2 regions of the Microbacterium sp. CCNWLW41 genome follow, and region 2 is predicted to be linked to the other one. Evidence: riboswitches for the same ligand, from Rfam matches in the RefSeq annotation. Region 2 holds a riboswitch; the other holds the start of a gene.
What was found. A riboswitch is a leader RNA that binds a small molecule or an ion and turns the genes downstream of it on or off. The one in region 2 is predicted to bind glycine.
Positions count from the first base shown of each region.

Region 1 (3,519 bases), on a different contig from region 2:
GCCGCGGGCGAGGTCGAGCTCGACGAGCCGGATGCCGACGGCCGCCGCCCGGTGGGCGAGCAGGGCCTTCGTCTGCGGGAGCGTGTCGGCGTCGACCACGAAAACGTCGGAGGCGGACTTGGAGCCGCGCCGGGCGACGAGCATGCCCTCGACGACCGCGGTGGACTCGTCGAGCATCGACGCGTTCGCCGTCGCGAGACCAGTGAGATCGGTCACCATCGTCTGGAAGTTGATCAGCGCCTCGAGCCGGCCCTGCGAGATCTCGGGCTGATAGGGCGTGTAGGCGGTGTACCACGAGGGGTTCTCGAGCACGTTGCGCGCGATGACCGACGGGGTGAGCGTGTCGGCGTAGCCGAGTCCGATCATCGGGCGCGCGGTGCGGTTCTGCGACGCCAGCGCGCGCAGCTCGGCGAGCGCCTGCGCCTCCGTCGCAGCGGGCGGGATGTCGCTCGTGGACCGCGGCGTGGCGTGGATGGATGCCGGCACCGCCGCCGCCACGAGCGCGTCGACGCTGTCGTAGCCGAGCGCGTCCAGCATGAGCCGCTGGGCCGCGGCATCCGTCCCGATGTGACGGTCGGCGAACAGACCCGTCATTCGGCGCCCCCGGTCAGCGAGATGTACGCGTCGCGGTCCAGGAGGCCCGCCACCGCGGCGGGGTCGACCGTGATCTTCACGAGCCACCCGGCGCCGAACGGGTCGGCGTTGACGAGACCGGGGTCGTCCACCACGGCGTCGTTGACCGCGACGACCTCGCCCGTCAGCGGCGCGTACAGCTCGCCCACCGACTTCGTCGACTCGATCTCGCCCACGACGGTGGCGGCCGTGACGGCGCTCCCCACGGCGGGCAGCTCCACGAACACGACGTCGCCGAGCTTGTCGGCGGCGTATGAGGTGATGCCGACGGTGGCCACATCGCCGTCGAGGGCGACCCACTCGTGCTCGGCGGTGTACTTGAGGGCGGTGAGGTCGGTCATGTGTTCCTCCGATAGAAGGGCAGGGCGGTCACGGTCGCGGGGATGCGCGTCCCCCGCACGTCGATGTAGAGCTCGGTCGCGGGCGCGCTCGCCGCGGGCGGGACGAAGGCCATGGCGATCGGATGCCCCAGGGTCGGGCTGAGCGCGCCGCTGGTGATCTCGCCCACCGGCGTGTCGGCGTCGGGGCTGTCGAAGACGGCGTACCCGGCGCGGCCGGCGCGACGCCCCTCCGCGACGAGGCCGACGAGCACCGGGGCGTCGGCGGCGGCGCCGGCCTCCAGTGCGGCACGTCCGACGAAGTCGGCGTCCTTCGTCTTCAGCGGCGCGACGCGGCCCAGTCCGGCCTGGGCGGGCAGGACGTCGAGCGAGAGCTCATGGCCGTAGAGCGGCATGCCGGCCTCCAGACGCAGGGTGTCCCGTGCGGCGAGGCCCGCCGGCACCAGGCCGAGCGGTTCGCCGGCCGCGAGCAGCGCATCCCAGAGGGCACCGGCCGCACGGTTCGGAACGAGCAGCTCGAAGCCGTCCTCGCCCGTGTACCCGGTGCGGCCGATGAAGACGTGCTCGCCGTGGAACCGCGACGAGGACCATGCGTAGTATCCGAGGTCCTCGAGCGACGGGTCGGTGCCCTCCAGCGGGGCGGCCTCCAGCACAGCGCGCGCGATGGGGCCCTGCACCGCGATGAGCGCGACCTCGTCGGTGATGTCCGCGACGGTCGCGACGCCGCTCACGCCCTCGAGGTGGAGGAACGCCTCGGTGCCCGCGCCGGCGGGAGGATCTGCGGCGAAGGACGCTGCCACGGGCGCGCGGCGCGCGCGCTCGGCGAACGCGGCGGCCACGGCATCCCGGTTCCCGGCGTTCGCGATCACCAGGAAGCGGTCGTCCGCGATGCGGTAGACGATGACGTCGTCGACGATGCCGCCGTCCTCGGACAGCACGAGCGAGTACTTCGCCTTCCCGACCCGCATCGGCGAGATCGCGCCCGCCACCGCGTAGTCCAGGAATGCGGCGGCGTCGCGACCGGTGACGAGGAACTCGGCCATGTGCGAGATGTCGAACAGGCCCGCGGCGGTGCGGACCGCGTGGTGCTCGGCGAGGTCCGAGGTGTAGCGCACCGGCATCAGCCAGCCGCCGAAGTCGGTGAAGGAGGCGCCGAGCGCCTCGTGGCGCGCATGCAGGACGGTGGTGCGGGGCGGAGCGTCGCTCGGTTCGGTCATGAGTTCTCCCGGTCGTGGGCGGGCAGGCGCCTGTCGACGCCTGTGAACTCCCCCTCTGTCATGGGCCTGAGAGCTTCGCCGGATGCGAGGCATCCTGCTTTCACCGTCGGCGGATCCCGGGCGACGCGTCGCGTCGCTTGAATCGCTTTCCAGAGTCGGCCTGCCCGAACGGTACGCGTACCTGAGAGATTGGCGGGGAGGCTTGCTCCTTCGGTGCCCGGCGATCGCGCTGCCGAGGCTCTCCCGCCCGGGTCATGGGCCGTTGTTGACTTGCGGGGCCAGCATACCGGTCGGCGACCCGATCCACGCGGTTTCGGCGATTCCGTCCGCCGCCGCCGCCGGTTCAGCCCACGCAGGACCCCGACGAGACCGGGTCCGACAGCGACGGCGCCTGGGCGGCGACCGGGGTGAGCTCGGCCATCGTCATGGCGTAGCCGAGGTCCTCGTCGTTCTCCGCCCGCGCGAAGACGACGCCCGCGACGGCACCGTCGGCGGTCAGCACCGGACCGCCCGAGTTGCCCGGCCGCACCACGGACTGCAGCGCATAGATCTCGCGGGGGTTCCACGACTCGTCGTACACGTCGGGGACCGTGGCGGTGCCCACCGACTGCACCGCCGCCGGCACCATGGCGAACGGGCCGCCGAAGGGGTAGCCCTGCACGACGGCCGCGTCGCCGGCGGCGAGCGTGGGAGCGAACGGCAGGGCGGTGGCGCCGAGCTCGTCGACGGCGATCACGGCGATGTCGTCCACGGGATCGAAGTACACGACGCGTCCCTCGCGCGCGGCGACGCCCGGGAGCTCGACGATGGGCGTGTCGACGCCCGCCACGACGTGCGCGTTGGTGACGACGCGGTCGGCGGCGACGACGAATCCGGTCCCGGCCGATCCGCGTCCGCAGGCGTACGCGTTGCCGGTGATGCGGGCGACGGATGCCGCGGCGCGCTGCAGCTCCGGATCGTCCAGGGCGACCGGCGGTGCCGGCTCGACGGTGACCGGCCCGAGGAGCTGGCCGAGGCCGGGCAGCCCGTCGTCGAGGACGGCGCCGCGCAGCTCCGCGAGGGCCGCCGCGACCGGGTCGGGCGTGGCGGCCTCGATGCCCCGCAGGATGCTCGAGGACGCGACGGCCGACGAGACCCCCGGGATGCCGGCGACGGCGACCGCAGGAGCCACGAGGGCGAGCGCGAGGACGGCGGCGAACACCGAGGCGACGCCACCGAGGAAGCGCTCGACGCCGCGGAGCTTCAGCCGGTCGGCGCCCGAGCGCAGCGCCGAGCCGATGGCGGAGCCCAGCGCCGCCCCCACGAACACGAGGCCGACCGCCGTGAGGAGC
Region 1 covers NZ_JBAOJP010000005.1:22,506-26,024, forward strand. Annotated here, with positions in the region: gene gcvP (aminomethyl-transferring glycine dehydrogenase) at 1-594, opposite strand, end outside; gene gcvH (glycine cleavage system protein GcvH) at 591-974, opposite strand; gene V6R91_RS18530 (glycine cleavage system aminomethyltransferase GcvT) at 971-2,188, opposite strand; glycine riboswitch at 2,237-2,346, opposite strand; glycine riboswitch at 2,348-2,444, opposite strand; gene V6R91_RS18535 (MarP family serine protease) at 2,532-3,519, opposite strand, start outside.
Region 1: another riboswitch for glycine. It lies ahead of V6R91_RS18530 (glycine cleavage system aminomethyltransferase GcvT); the one in region 2 lies ahead of gcvT (glycine cleavage system aminomethyltransferase GcvT).

Region 2 (3,519 bases):
AAGACCATCGCGCTCGTCGGCGAGTCGGGCTCCGGCAAGTCGACCATCGCGCGGATGCTGATGAAGCTGGAGACGCCGACCTCGGGGGCCATCCTGCTCGACGGGCGCGAGACCGGCACGCGCGGCCGCGACCTCGCGCGCTACCGCTCCGAGGTGCAGATGGTCTTCCAGGATCCCTTCGCGTCCTTGAACCCGTTCCACACCATCGCCCACCACCTCGAACGGCCGCTGCGCATCCACCATCCGGAGCTGAGCGCCGCGCAGGTGCGCGAGCGCGCCCTGCAGCTGCTCGAGCGCGTGCGCCTGTCCCCGGCGGAGAGCTTCGCGGAGCGCCGGCCGCACGAGCTGTCCGGCGGGCAGCGCCAGAGGGTGGCGATCGCGCGGGCGCTGGCTCCCGGGGCGCGGTTCATCGTGGCCGACGAGCCGGTCTCGATGCTCGACGTCTCCATCCGGCTCGGGGTCCTGAACCTCCTCGCCGACCTGCAGCGGGAGGACGACCTGGGCGTCCTGTACATCACGCACGACCTGGCCACCGCCCGCCACTTCAGCGACGAGATCATGGTGCTCTACCACGGCGACGTCGTCGAGCGCGGTCCCAGCGACGAGGTGATCCTGAACCCGCAGCACGAGTACACGCGGACGCTCCTGGATGCGGCGCCCGAGCCGGAGAACCTCGGACGCCTGCGCGACGAGGTGCGCCGCGAGCTCGCCGGCGCCTGACGACCTCCGTCCGCGCGCGGTCCCCCACGGCCGCGCGCGGACGGGGCACCTCCCGGTCCGTGCGGCGCCTTCCCAGCCGCCGAGCGCCGCGGGCGGCTAGCGTCAGCGCATGCAGCAGCCCACTCGGCTCGAAGCGCGGATCGACGCGGCCGCCCGTCGTCTCCTTCTCCGTGCGCCCTCGCGCGGTGTGCCCGGGTTCCTCGTGGAGGCCGCCGTGTTCGTCGCGAAGCAGGCGTGGGCGTGCGTGTTCGGCGCGGTCCTGCTCCTGGCGATCGTGGTCGTGCGCACGCTGTATCCCGCCGATCTCGCGCTCAGCCGGAACGATCTGCTGACGATCGTCGCGGTGCTCATCCAGGTGGTGATGATCACGACCCGCCTGGAGTCCGGCAGGGAGCTGTGGGTGATCATGCTGTTCCACGTCACGGGCACGGTCATGGAGCTCTTCAAGACGGACGTGGGCTCCTGGGCCTATGAGGCCGAGGGCGTGCTGCGCCTGGGCGCGGTGCCGCTGTTCAGCGGCTTCATGTACGCGGCCGTGGGCTCCTATCTCGTCCGGGTGCACCGGCTCTTCGACCTGACCTTCACCCGGTATCCGCCGCTGTGGGCCACGGTGGTCGTGGCCGGGCTGATCTACGCGAACTTCTTCACCCACCACTGGATGTGGGACGCCCGGTGGGTGCTGACCGCGGCGGTGGTCGCGCTGTGGCTGCCCACGGTCATGCACGCGCGGGTGTGGCGCGCCACGCTGCGGATCCCGCTGCTGCTGCCGTTCGTCGGCGTGGCGCTGTTCATCTGGATCGCCGAGAACATCGGCACGCTCACCGGCGCCTGGCTCTATCCGGACCAGGTGCAGGGATGGCAGCTCGTGTCGGCGTCCAAGATCTCGAGCTGGTTCCTCCTGATGATCATCTCGGTGGTCCTCGTCACCCTGGTCGCCCCGCCCCGGCCGCCGGCCCCCGCGCGGTCCCGGCTGCGTGGCGACGCCGGCGGCGCGCCCGTCACGGTAGAGTGAGCCACGACAAGTGAAGACGGCCGTACGATGCGTGCGGGAGAGCCCGGTGCACGCAGCCGGGCACCGAAGGAGCAAGCCTCCCCGCCAATCTCTCAGGTACCCCCACCGCAGGCATCCGGCCACTCTGGAAAGCGAGATCGCACGCTGCGATCTCCGCCGACGGTGAAAGCCCCCTCACGGGCGAAGCTCTCAGGCCCATGACAGAGGGGGAGTTCTCGGATGCCCGTGCCGCGGGTGCCCTTCCGACCCACGGGGAGAACTCCATGACCGACGCCCGCTACACCCCGCTCCGCGAGCGCCATGAGGCGCTGGGAGCGTCCTTCACCGACTTCGGCGGCTGGCAGATGCCGGTGCGGTACACCTCGGACCTCGCCGAGCACCACGCGGTCCGCGAGGCCGCCGGGGTGTTCGACATCTCGCACATGGCGGAGTTCACCGTCGACGGAGCGCGCTCCGGCGAGTACCTCGACTACGCGCTGGCGGGCCGGCTGTCGGCGCTGCCCGTCGGCAAGGCCAAGTACTCGCTGCTGCTCGCCGAGGACGGCGGGATCATCGACGACGTGATCGTCTACCGCCTGGCCGAGGAGCGTTTCCTCATCATCTCCAACGCCGGCAACCGGGAGGCCGTGAGCGCGGCGCTGAGCACGCGTTCCGCGCCGTTCGACGTGACGGTGGCCGACGTGTCCGACGACTACGCGCTGATCGCCGTGCAGGGCCCCGCCGCCGAGGCGATCGTCTCGGCGGTCGACGGGATCGACGACGTCAGCGTGCCCTGGGCCGAGCAGCGGTACTACGCCTGGGCGGACGCCACGTTCCGGGGTGAGCCGCTCCTGCTCGCGCGGACCGGCTACACCGGCGAGGACGGCTTCGAGCTGCTCGTCCCGGCGGCCGCCGCGGCGGCGCTCTGGGACGCGGTCCTCGCTGCGGGCGACGGGCACGGCATCGTCCCCGCCGGTCTCGCCGCCCGCGACACCCTCCGTCTGGAGGCGGGCATGCCGCTGTACGGCCACGAGCTCACGCGCGATACCAAGCCGGCCCAGGCGGGCCTCGGGCGCGTCGTCGTCACCGACAAGGACCGCTTCATCGGCAAGGACGCTGTCGTGCCCGCCGAGGACGCCCGGGTACTCGTCGGCCTGTCCGCCGAGGGACGCCGGGCCGGGCGCGCCGGCTACCCGGTCGTCACCGAGGACGGCGCCGTCGTCGGAGAGATCACCAGCGGCGCCCTGAGCCCCACGCTCGGGCATCCCATCGCCATGGCCTACGTCGATCCCGCGCTCGCCGCGGGGGAGACCCCCCTGTTCCTCGACGTGCGCGGGACGAGGATCCCCGCGAACGTCACCGCCCTGCCTTTCTACCGGAGGAAGAAATGACCGATCTGAACACCCTGCGTTACAGCGAAGAGCACGAGTGGGTCGCCGCTGACGGCACCACCGCGACGGTCGGGATCACCGACTACGCCGCCGACAAGCTCGGTGACGTCGTCTTCGTGGAGCTGCCCGCCGTGGGCACCGAGATCACCGCCGGAAGCGTCGTGGGCGAGATCGAGTCCACCAAGTCCGTCGGCGAGCTCTACGCGCCGGTGGCCGGCACCGTCGTCGCCGTGAACGAGGCCGTCGTGGACGACCCGTCCCTCGTGAACGCGGCGCCGTTCGAGGGCGGCTGGCTGCTCAAGCTCGAGGTCGCCGACGGCGCCGTCGACGCGCTGATGGACCGCGCCGCCTACGTGGCGCTCACGGAGGGCTGAGGGTGACCGCGTTCGCCGACCGCCACATCGGGACCACCGCCGC
Region 2 covers NZ_JBAOJP010000003.1:616,707-620,225, forward strand. Annotated here, with positions in the region: gene V6R91_RS14560 (ABC transporter ATP-binding protein) at 1-720, shown strand, start outside; gene V6R91_RS14565 (DUF817 domain-containing protein) at 830-1,732, shown strand; glycine riboswitch at 1,757-1,850, shown strand; glycine riboswitch at 1,851-1,946, shown strand; gene gcvT (glycine cleavage system aminomethyltransferase GcvT) at 1,996-3,102, shown strand; gene gcvH (glycine cleavage system protein GcvH) at 3,099-3,476, shown strand.